One region of the Agromyces sp. Y558 genome, then DNA from elsewhere that is predicted to be linked to it. Evidence: riboswitches for the same ligand, from Rfam matches in the RefSeq annotation. Region 1 holds a riboswitch; the other holds the start of a gene.
What was found. Region 1 has a riboswitch for thiamine pyrophosphate ahead of AC1C2T_RS13975 (ECF transporter S component). Riboswitches for the same ligand answer to the same signal wherever they lie in the genome.
Positions count from the first base shown of each region.

Region 2: another riboswitch for thiamine pyrophosphate. It lies ahead of thiM (hydroxyethylthiazole kinase); the one in region 1 lies ahead of AC1C2T_RS13975 (ECF transporter S component).

Region 1 covers NZ_JCAIUH010000002.1:465,732-469,676, reverse strand. The annotation lists gene AC1C2T_RS13985 (energy-coupling factor transporter transmembrane component T family protein) at 1-43, opposite strand, end outside; gene AC1C2T_RS13980 (ABC transporter ATP-binding protein) at 40-1,530, opposite strand; gene AC1C2T_RS13975 (ECF transporter S component) at 1,532-2,167, opposite strand; TPP riboswitch at 2,206-2,315, opposite strand; gene AC1C2T_RS13970 (spore germination protein GerW family protein) at 2,374-2,706, opposite strand; gene AC1C2T_RS13965 (DNA polymerase IV) at 2,786-3,945, opposite strand, start outside.
Region 2 covers NZ_JCAIUH010000001.1:211,888-215,832, reverse strand. The annotation lists gene thiD (bifunctional hydroxymethylpyrimidine kinase/phosphomethylpyrimidine kinase) at 1-1,034, opposite strand, end outside; gene thiE (thiamine phosphate synthase) at 1,027-1,737, opposite strand; gene thiM (hydroxyethylthiazole kinase) at 1,734-2,630, opposite strand; TPP riboswitch at 2,621-2,731, opposite strand; gene AC1C2T_RS00920 (signal peptidase II) at 2,799-3,560, shown strand; gene AC1C2T_RS00915 (fibronectin type III domain-containing protein) at 3,531-3,945, opposite strand, start outside.

The DNA.
Region 1 (3,945 bases):
GGTTGACGCGATCGACGAGTCGCAGGCGGGGTGCCGCGATCATGCCGCCGCCTCCGCTCGGAGGCATTCCCGGCTGAGATCGAGATGCTGATCGCCGAGCGCCGCGAGATATGCCGCATCATGACTGATCGAGAGCAGGGTCACCCCGTCGTCGACGAGTCCCCTGAGCAGGCTGACGAGTTCGATCCAGGTGAGACGGTCTTGGCCGAAGGTCGGCTCGTCGAGGATGATGACGCGGGGCTGGGCGACGAGCGCGCACGCGACCGTGAGCCGACGTTGCTCACCGCCTGAGAGCGTGAACGGGTTCGCCTCGGCGAGCCGGTCGAGCCCCAGGCGTTCGAGCACCTCGCGAGTGCGCAGGCGGGTCGTCGCCGTGTCGAGACCCAGCGCCCGCGGGGCGACTTCGAGTTCGCGCTGCACGGTGGAGGCGACGAACTGGTGCTCCGGCTCTTGAAACACGGTTCCGATGCGGGTCAGCAATTCGCGCGAACGCCATCGGATCGGCTCCCCGCGCAGCCCGCTCGCGAGTTCCGCTGACGCGCGCACCTGCCCCGCGATCGGTGCCAGAAGTCCGCCCATCGTGAGGGCGAGGGTCGACTTTCCGGCGCCGTTCGGCCCAGTGAGCACGGTCGACGAGGCCCTCGGTAACGACAGCTCGAGCCCCTCTCGCACGACCGCATCGCTCCGGCGGCCGATTGCGAGGTCGATGCCGGCGAGATCGATGACGGATGCCGCCGCGGCGGGCCGCGCGGACGTGACCGTCGGCGGCGAGCCGGGCACCCAGACCCCGGCGGCGAGGAGCGCCGCGCGCTGCGTGTCGATGACGTCTCGCGGGTCGCCGTCGGCGATGATTCGACCGTTCCTGCCGAGCACCACCACTCGGGTCACGAGGTCGATCCAGACATCGACGCGGTGCTCGACCACGACGAAAGTGGCTCCCGTGCGCTCGAGCGTACGGTCGACCGCGTGACGAACCTCGCTCACCCCGTCGGGGTCGAGGTTCGCAGTCGGCTCGTCGAGAAGCAGTAGCCCCGGTCGCATCGCGAGCGCGCCCGCGAGCGCCAGACGCTGCTTCTGCCCGCCCGAGAGCGAGCTCGTCGGGTGGTCGAGTGGGAGATCCAGCCCGACGTCGTCGAGTGCACGGCGTACGCGCGGCCAGATCTCCTCTCGGGGCACCCCGAGGTTCTCGCAGCCGAAGGCGACGTCATCACCGACGCGAGCGAGGATCACTTGCGAGTCGGGGTCCTGCAGCACGAGGCTCGCGCGGCCCCGCATCGAGGCCGGCCATTCGCCGTCGATGCGCAGCGAACCGGTCTCCTCGCCCTCCTCGGCTCCGCCGTGAACGCCGGCAAGGGCGTGAAGGAGCGTCGATTTGCCCGAACCCGACGGCCCGAGCAGCAGCACCCGCTCCCCCGGTTCGATACGAAGGTCGATGCCATCGAGCGCGGCGTCGCGCCTGCTGGCGTGGCGCCACCCCCACCCGCGCGCCTCCACGCGCGCGGGCCGGATTGCTTCGGAGTCGTGACCCACGTCAGACCCGCTGAGTCACGTCTTGACCCGCGGCGAAACGGCTGAGCGCCCCGGTGGCTGCGAGACCCCGCACGATGAGCCAGCCGAGCAGCCCGGCCAGGACCGCGCCCGACACGACCACCGTCGCGAAATAGAGCCCCAGGAACTCGGCGGACTTCTGCAGATTGCCCGACGTGAAGAGCTCGAGGCTCCAGGCCGCCGCGCCGGCAGCCGCACCGGCGAGCATGGCGGGCAGCACGCCGAAGCGGCGGTAGGCGAGGAGCGCGAACACCAGTTCGGCGCCAAGCCCCTGCGCCACACCGGCGTAGATCGTCTCGATGCCCCACTGGTTGCCGATGAGCGCGGACACCACGGCGGCAAACAGTTCGACGAAGAGCGCCGCACCCGGCTTGCGAATGATGAGTCCGCCGATCACGCCGCCGATGAGCCAGATGCCGACGGCGATACCGCCGAGGCCCGGCGTGAGCGCATCAGCCGCGCTGAACCACGCGTAACCGATGTTGTTCCAGAAGAGGAAGAGAAGCCCTGTCGCGACGCCGATCACGCTGGCGACGACGATGTCCACGACCCGCCAACTCAGATTGCGCGGCTTCGGATCGGCTGGAGGCGTGCTGGATTCAGTTGCTGCAGTGTGCACTGTCGTGCCCTTTCGATTCGTGGAAAGAGGCACGGGAATTGAGATGTGATTGCCCTCCCTGCGCTGGCATTACCCAGATCAGGTTCGACGGTCGAAGGTTGAGAACCTTCCTCTCAGCCCGGCTCACCGGACTCCCGTGTTCGTTGACGAGTATACGCCGACGAGCACGGTGAGGGTCGGCCGCGACGGCGGCGACGGTGGGCGTCTCAGCGCTTGAGCGCTCTGATCACCATGCGCAGCGCCTTGCCGGTGACCCACACGAGCGGGGTGGCGACGAGCAGCAGCCCGATGAGGTTCGGTTCGAAGCGAACCCCGCCATCGCGACCGACGTATGCGCCGAGCGGAATGGAGAGGCCACCGCCGCCACCACCGCCCGCCTCGTCACCCTTCTCGTCGGAGCCGCTGCCGGCACCGAAGCCGTAGTATCCGAGCGCCACCGGTACGAGCGTGGTGCCGTCGATCTCGACGGCATCACCGTAGGAGGTCTTCACGCCGACGCCGGCGACGGATTCAGCCAGTTCCAGTACGAGTTCAGCCATGCCTCCAACGCTACCCTCGGATGCGCCACTCAGCCACCCCCCTCACGATTCACACTGCGGCGGGTTCATCGCGGCGCGCTCACTCGCCGCCCGCATCCTTGCGTCGTGACGACTCGACACGATCGACGGCCGGGCGCACGAGCGAGGCCGGACGCACGGTACCTCGGCCGAAGCGAGCGGTCACCTCATCGATCGTGCGCTCAGCCTCGCGCCACTCCTCGTCGGGGTCCCACAACATCGCACCGGTACCCGACGGTCGAAGCTGCTCGGCGCGAACACCGATGAGACGGATGCGCGCGCCATCGCCGGCGAGTTCGCCGAGGGCCGCGGATGCCTCGTCGTAGATGCGGCGCGCGACATCCGTGGGCTCGCCCAGCGTGCGCGACCTGGTGACCGTGCGGAAGTCGCCGTAGCGGAGCTTCAACACGACCGTGCGGCCGAGGAGCCCTGCCTTGCGCAGCCGCACAGCGACGTCGTCGGAGAGCCGGAGGAGCTCGCGCCTCAATTGCTCGAGATCGGTGAGGTCGTAACCGAACGTGACCTCGTGACCGATGCTCTTCTCCTCTCGGCCCGTGACGACGTCGCGAGCGTCGACGCCCATCGCGAGATGGCTGAGCTTGGCCGCGAGCGCCGGCCCGAGTGCACGCTCGAGCGCGTCGACCGGCATGGCGGCGACATCGCCGACGGTGCGCAGCCCGATGCGCGTGAGTGACTCCTCGGTGACCCGGCCGACGCCCCAGAGCGCCGAGACCGGCAGCGGGTGCAGGAAGTCGAGCGTGCGCTCGGCCGGCACGACGAGCATGCCGTCGGGCTTCGCCCTGCTCGACGCAACCTTGGCCACGAACTTCGTCGCTGCCACGCCGACCGAGCACGTCAACCCGGTTTCACCGTGTACGCGCTGCCGCAGGGTCCACGCGATCTCGGCCGGGCTGCCGTGCAGGCGACGCGCGCCCGACACGTCGAGGAACGCCTCATCGATCGAGAGCTGCTCGACGAGCGGAGTGACCTCTTCGAAGATGGTCATCACCCGACGCGAATACTCGGTGTAGCTCGCGTAGTCGCCGCGCAATACGACGGCGTTCGGGCAGCGCTGCAAGGCGAGCGACATCGGCATCGCCGAGTTCACGCCGTACTTTCGGGCCTCGTAGCTCGCCGCAGAAACAACCCCACGCCCGGCGGTACCGCCGACCAGCACCGGCTTGCCGCGCAGATCTGGCCGCTTCAATAACTCGACCGACA
Region 2 (3,945 bases), on a different contig from region 1:
CCGCGGACGAACGCGAGCCCGTCGATCGCTGAGCGGAGGTCGCCGATCGACGCCCACCACTCCGTCTCGACCTCGGCGGGCGTGGGCGCCGTACGCACCCCGCCACGGGACCAGACCCCGGCGAAGTGGCTGATCGGCCCGTGCCCGCCGCCGACCTCGAGCGCTTCGCCGTGCCGCAGCGATTCGCGCAGCCACCGGCGGGCCTCGACGATGGCGAGGGTCCAATCTCCGAGCTCTGCGCGAAGGCTCGCGATCGCGGAGGAGAGCGAACACCCCGTGCCGTGCGTGGCTGTGGTCTCGATGCGAACGCCCGGGAACTCGACGACCGTGCCGGTCTCGGCGTCGACGAGCGCGTCGGGAGCGTCGTCGCCGTCGAGGTGGCCGCCCTTCGCGAGCACGAGTACGCCGAACTCGCGCGAGACTCGTCGGGCCTGTTCGAGCGCCGCAGGCCAGGTGAGTGCGTGCGGCTCGCCGGCGAGCACGGCGAGTTCATGCAGGTTCGGCGTGATGAGGTGCGCCCGGGGGATGAGCGCGCGGAGTGCCTGCTCGGCGGTCGGGTCGAGCAGTCGGTCGCCGCTCGTCGCGATCATCACGGGGTCGAGTACCACGATCTCGGGCCTCGTGCGCGCGAGCCAATCGTCGACCGTGCCGATGATCTCGGCGTCGGCGAGCATGCCGATCTTCACCGCGTCGATCGTCACGTCGTCGCTGACCGCGTCGAGCTGCTCGGCGAGGAACGACGCCGGCGGCAGGTGCACGCTGCGCACGCCCCGCGTGTTCTGAGCTACGAGCGCGGTCACCGCCGCCATGCCGTAGCCGCCGACGGCGGCGATCGACTTCAGGTCGGCGTGAATGCCCGCACCGCCCGTCGGGTCGGTACCGGCGATGCTGAGCACGCGCGGCACGCGCCGCTCGCTCCGTACGCTGCGGGCGCCGGGCGCGCGGTGCTCTCGCGGGGGCGTGGTGGTGTCGAGCCCGAGGCGAACGGATGTCCCGGCGCCGGCGTCGACCGCTCGGGTGATCGTTTCACTCATCGCCGGGCCGCCGAGTCGCGGCGGTCGCGGGGTGGCGCGGTGGCGCGGTGGCCGCCCAAGCGTCGACGAAGCGCAGCGCAGCGTCGCGGGGATCGGCGGCGGCGCAGATCGCGGACACGAGGGCGACCCCGGCGGCGCCGCCGTCACGGAGCGCCGCGACATCGTCGAGAGTGATGCCGCCGATCGCGACGCACGGCAGCTCGGCCTCGGCCGCGAGTCGGGCGAACCCGTCGACACCGAGTGCCGGCGGATGATCGGGCTTCGTCGCGGTGGGCCGGATCACGCCGACGCCCAGGTAGTCGACCGTGCCACGCGGCATCCGTCGTACGGAATCGAAGTGGGCCGAGGTGTTCGCGGTGAGGCCGACGACGCCGTTCGGTCCGAGCCGCTCACGCGCGATCGCCGCCGCGGCGTCGCCCTGGCCGAGATGCACGCCGTCGACGGGCAAGCCGCTCGCCCGCGCCGCGAGGGCGACGTCGAGCCGGTCGTTCACGAGCAGCGTCGCCCGCCCGTCGATCGCGGCGCACAGCTCTTCGAGCAGCATCAGCAGCTCCGTCGAGGAGCCGAGCTTGTCGCGCAGTTGCACCACTCGTACTCCACCGTCGACGGCATCGGCCACGACCGACGTCACGCCCCGCGGGCCGCAGAGTGCCGCATCGGTGACGAGGTAGACCGAGAGATCGAGCGCCGTGCGCGCCGTCACGACCGCACCGACGTCGAGGGCTCTGCCACGGACGCGAGTTCGGCCGCGACCGCGGTGTACGGGTCAGCGGTGACCTCGACGAGCCGCACCCGGCCCCGCTCGGCGACCTCATCGGCCGACACCTGCGCGAGGGCATCGAGGAACAGCGGTGCGAAGCTGCCCGGTCCGGCGGCGCGCGCTGCCGCGATCTCGGCCGCCACGGTGTAGACGAGCGTCGCTGCGACGGCGCCGGAGAACGCGTCGTCGGCGACCGCGAGAAAGGCCGCGGTGACGGCGCCGAGGGCGCAACCGCCGCCCGTGACCCGGGTGAGCAGCACGTCGCCGTTGGCGACCCGGGCAACCCGCCGGCCGTCGGCGATCAGGTCGATCGGGCCCGACACCGCAACAACGGAGCCGTGCGCCCGGGCGAGGTGAGCCGCGGCATCCGCTGCCGACTCGGTTGAATCGGAGGCGTCGACGCCACGTCCGCCACCGCCGGCGCCGGCGAGGGCGATGACCTCGCTCGCATTGCCGCGGATCACGGTGGGGCGCTGCGCGAGCAGCTCGTGGGCGAACGCGGTGCGCACGGGCAGTCCGCCGACGGCGACGGGGTCGAGCACCCAGGGCGTACCGGCCTCGGATGCCGCGGCCACCGCCTCGCGGGCGGCATCTCGCTGCTCCTCGTGCGGCGTGCCGAGGTTCACGAGCAGCCCCGACGCGATTCGCGCGAAGATCCCGGCCTCGCCACGGATGTCGACCATGGCCGGGGCCGCGTCGAGGGCGAGCAGGGTGTTGGCAGTCACGTTGGTGACGACACTGTTGGTGATGCACTGCACGAGCGGCGTCGCCGCGCGCACGAGGGTCAGGAGCTCGGCGCTGTGCCGGGCAGGGTCGGTTGGCAGACGATCGCTCATCGCGACATCCCTTCGCTAGTTCGAACTAGATCAGGTTCGACGGGTGTGTTCTCAGCCATGCCCGCTTCGTGAAGCGCTGCACGGCACCCCGTGTCACTGCGATGAAGCCTAGCGGTCACCCTGTGACGGTGGGCGACACGGGCATCTCATGCGAAGGATAATGGAGCGGTGAGTTCCGACCCCTCAGTGCCGCCGCCCGCTCCCGCCCTCGAAAGCACGGTGAAGCCGCGCCTGTTCTGGTTCATCGCACTGCTCGCCGTACTCGTGCTGCTCATCGACCAGGGCTCGAAGTGGTGGGCCGAGTCCGCACTCGAGGAGCGGGTGTCCGTTCCGCTGATCGGTGAGCTGATCCGTTTCCAGCTCGTCTACAACCCCGGTGCTGCGTTCTCGATCGGCTCCGACTTCACGTGGGTCTTCGCGATCCTGGCGGGCGTGGGCGTCATCGCCATCATCGCGTTCTCGTGGCCGGTGCGCTCTCGTGGCTGGGCGATCGCGCTCGGACTCCTCCTCGGCGGCGCCACCACCCACCTCGGCGATCGGCTGTTCCGCGAGCCGGGCTTCGGCCGCGGGCATGTCGTCGACTTCATCGGCTACGGCAACCTCTTCATCGGCAACGTGGCCGACATCGCGATCTTCGCCGGTGCCGTGATGGTGCTCGTGCTGACCTTCACGGGCGTGCGGCGCAGCGGCGCCGTCGAGCCGGCTGACGCCCCCGCCGACGCTGAGACGGCTACCGACTCCGACGCGGCTACCGACTCCGACGCGGCTACCGACTCCGACGCGGCTGCCGACTTCGACGCGGCTGCCGAGACGAACACCGGCACCGAGACATCCGCAGAACACCCCTCAGCGACGCTCGATGGTCGACCCGCGGATCACGAGCCGCACGGGCAGGTGGATTCAGACGGAGTGACCGGCCTGGGTCGGTAGCGCGGCAGACGGGGGTGAATGCCGCGTGGAATCCACCCCCGTTCGTTTCGCGCAGTGCTGCTCACTCGCTCGAAGTGCGCGAACCCGCACGACCGCGAATGCGGCGCCGCCGACGGCGATCAGCCCGAGCGCGAGCCAGCTGAGCAGATCGACGAGCGGCGCACCCGTCGAGGCGAGGCCGGCGTCGGCCGCCGATGCTCCCGCCAATCCGGCGGCCCCTGACGCGGCTGAGGCGAGCGTGATCGAGGAACGCGCGACCTCGACGCCGTTGATCGTGACCACGATCGAGTGCGCACCCGCGGGCGTCGCGGCCGGGATCGTGCCGGTGAACGTGAAGCCGCCGTCGGCGGCCGCCGTCGCGGTGCCGAGCGTCTGCGGCGTCGAG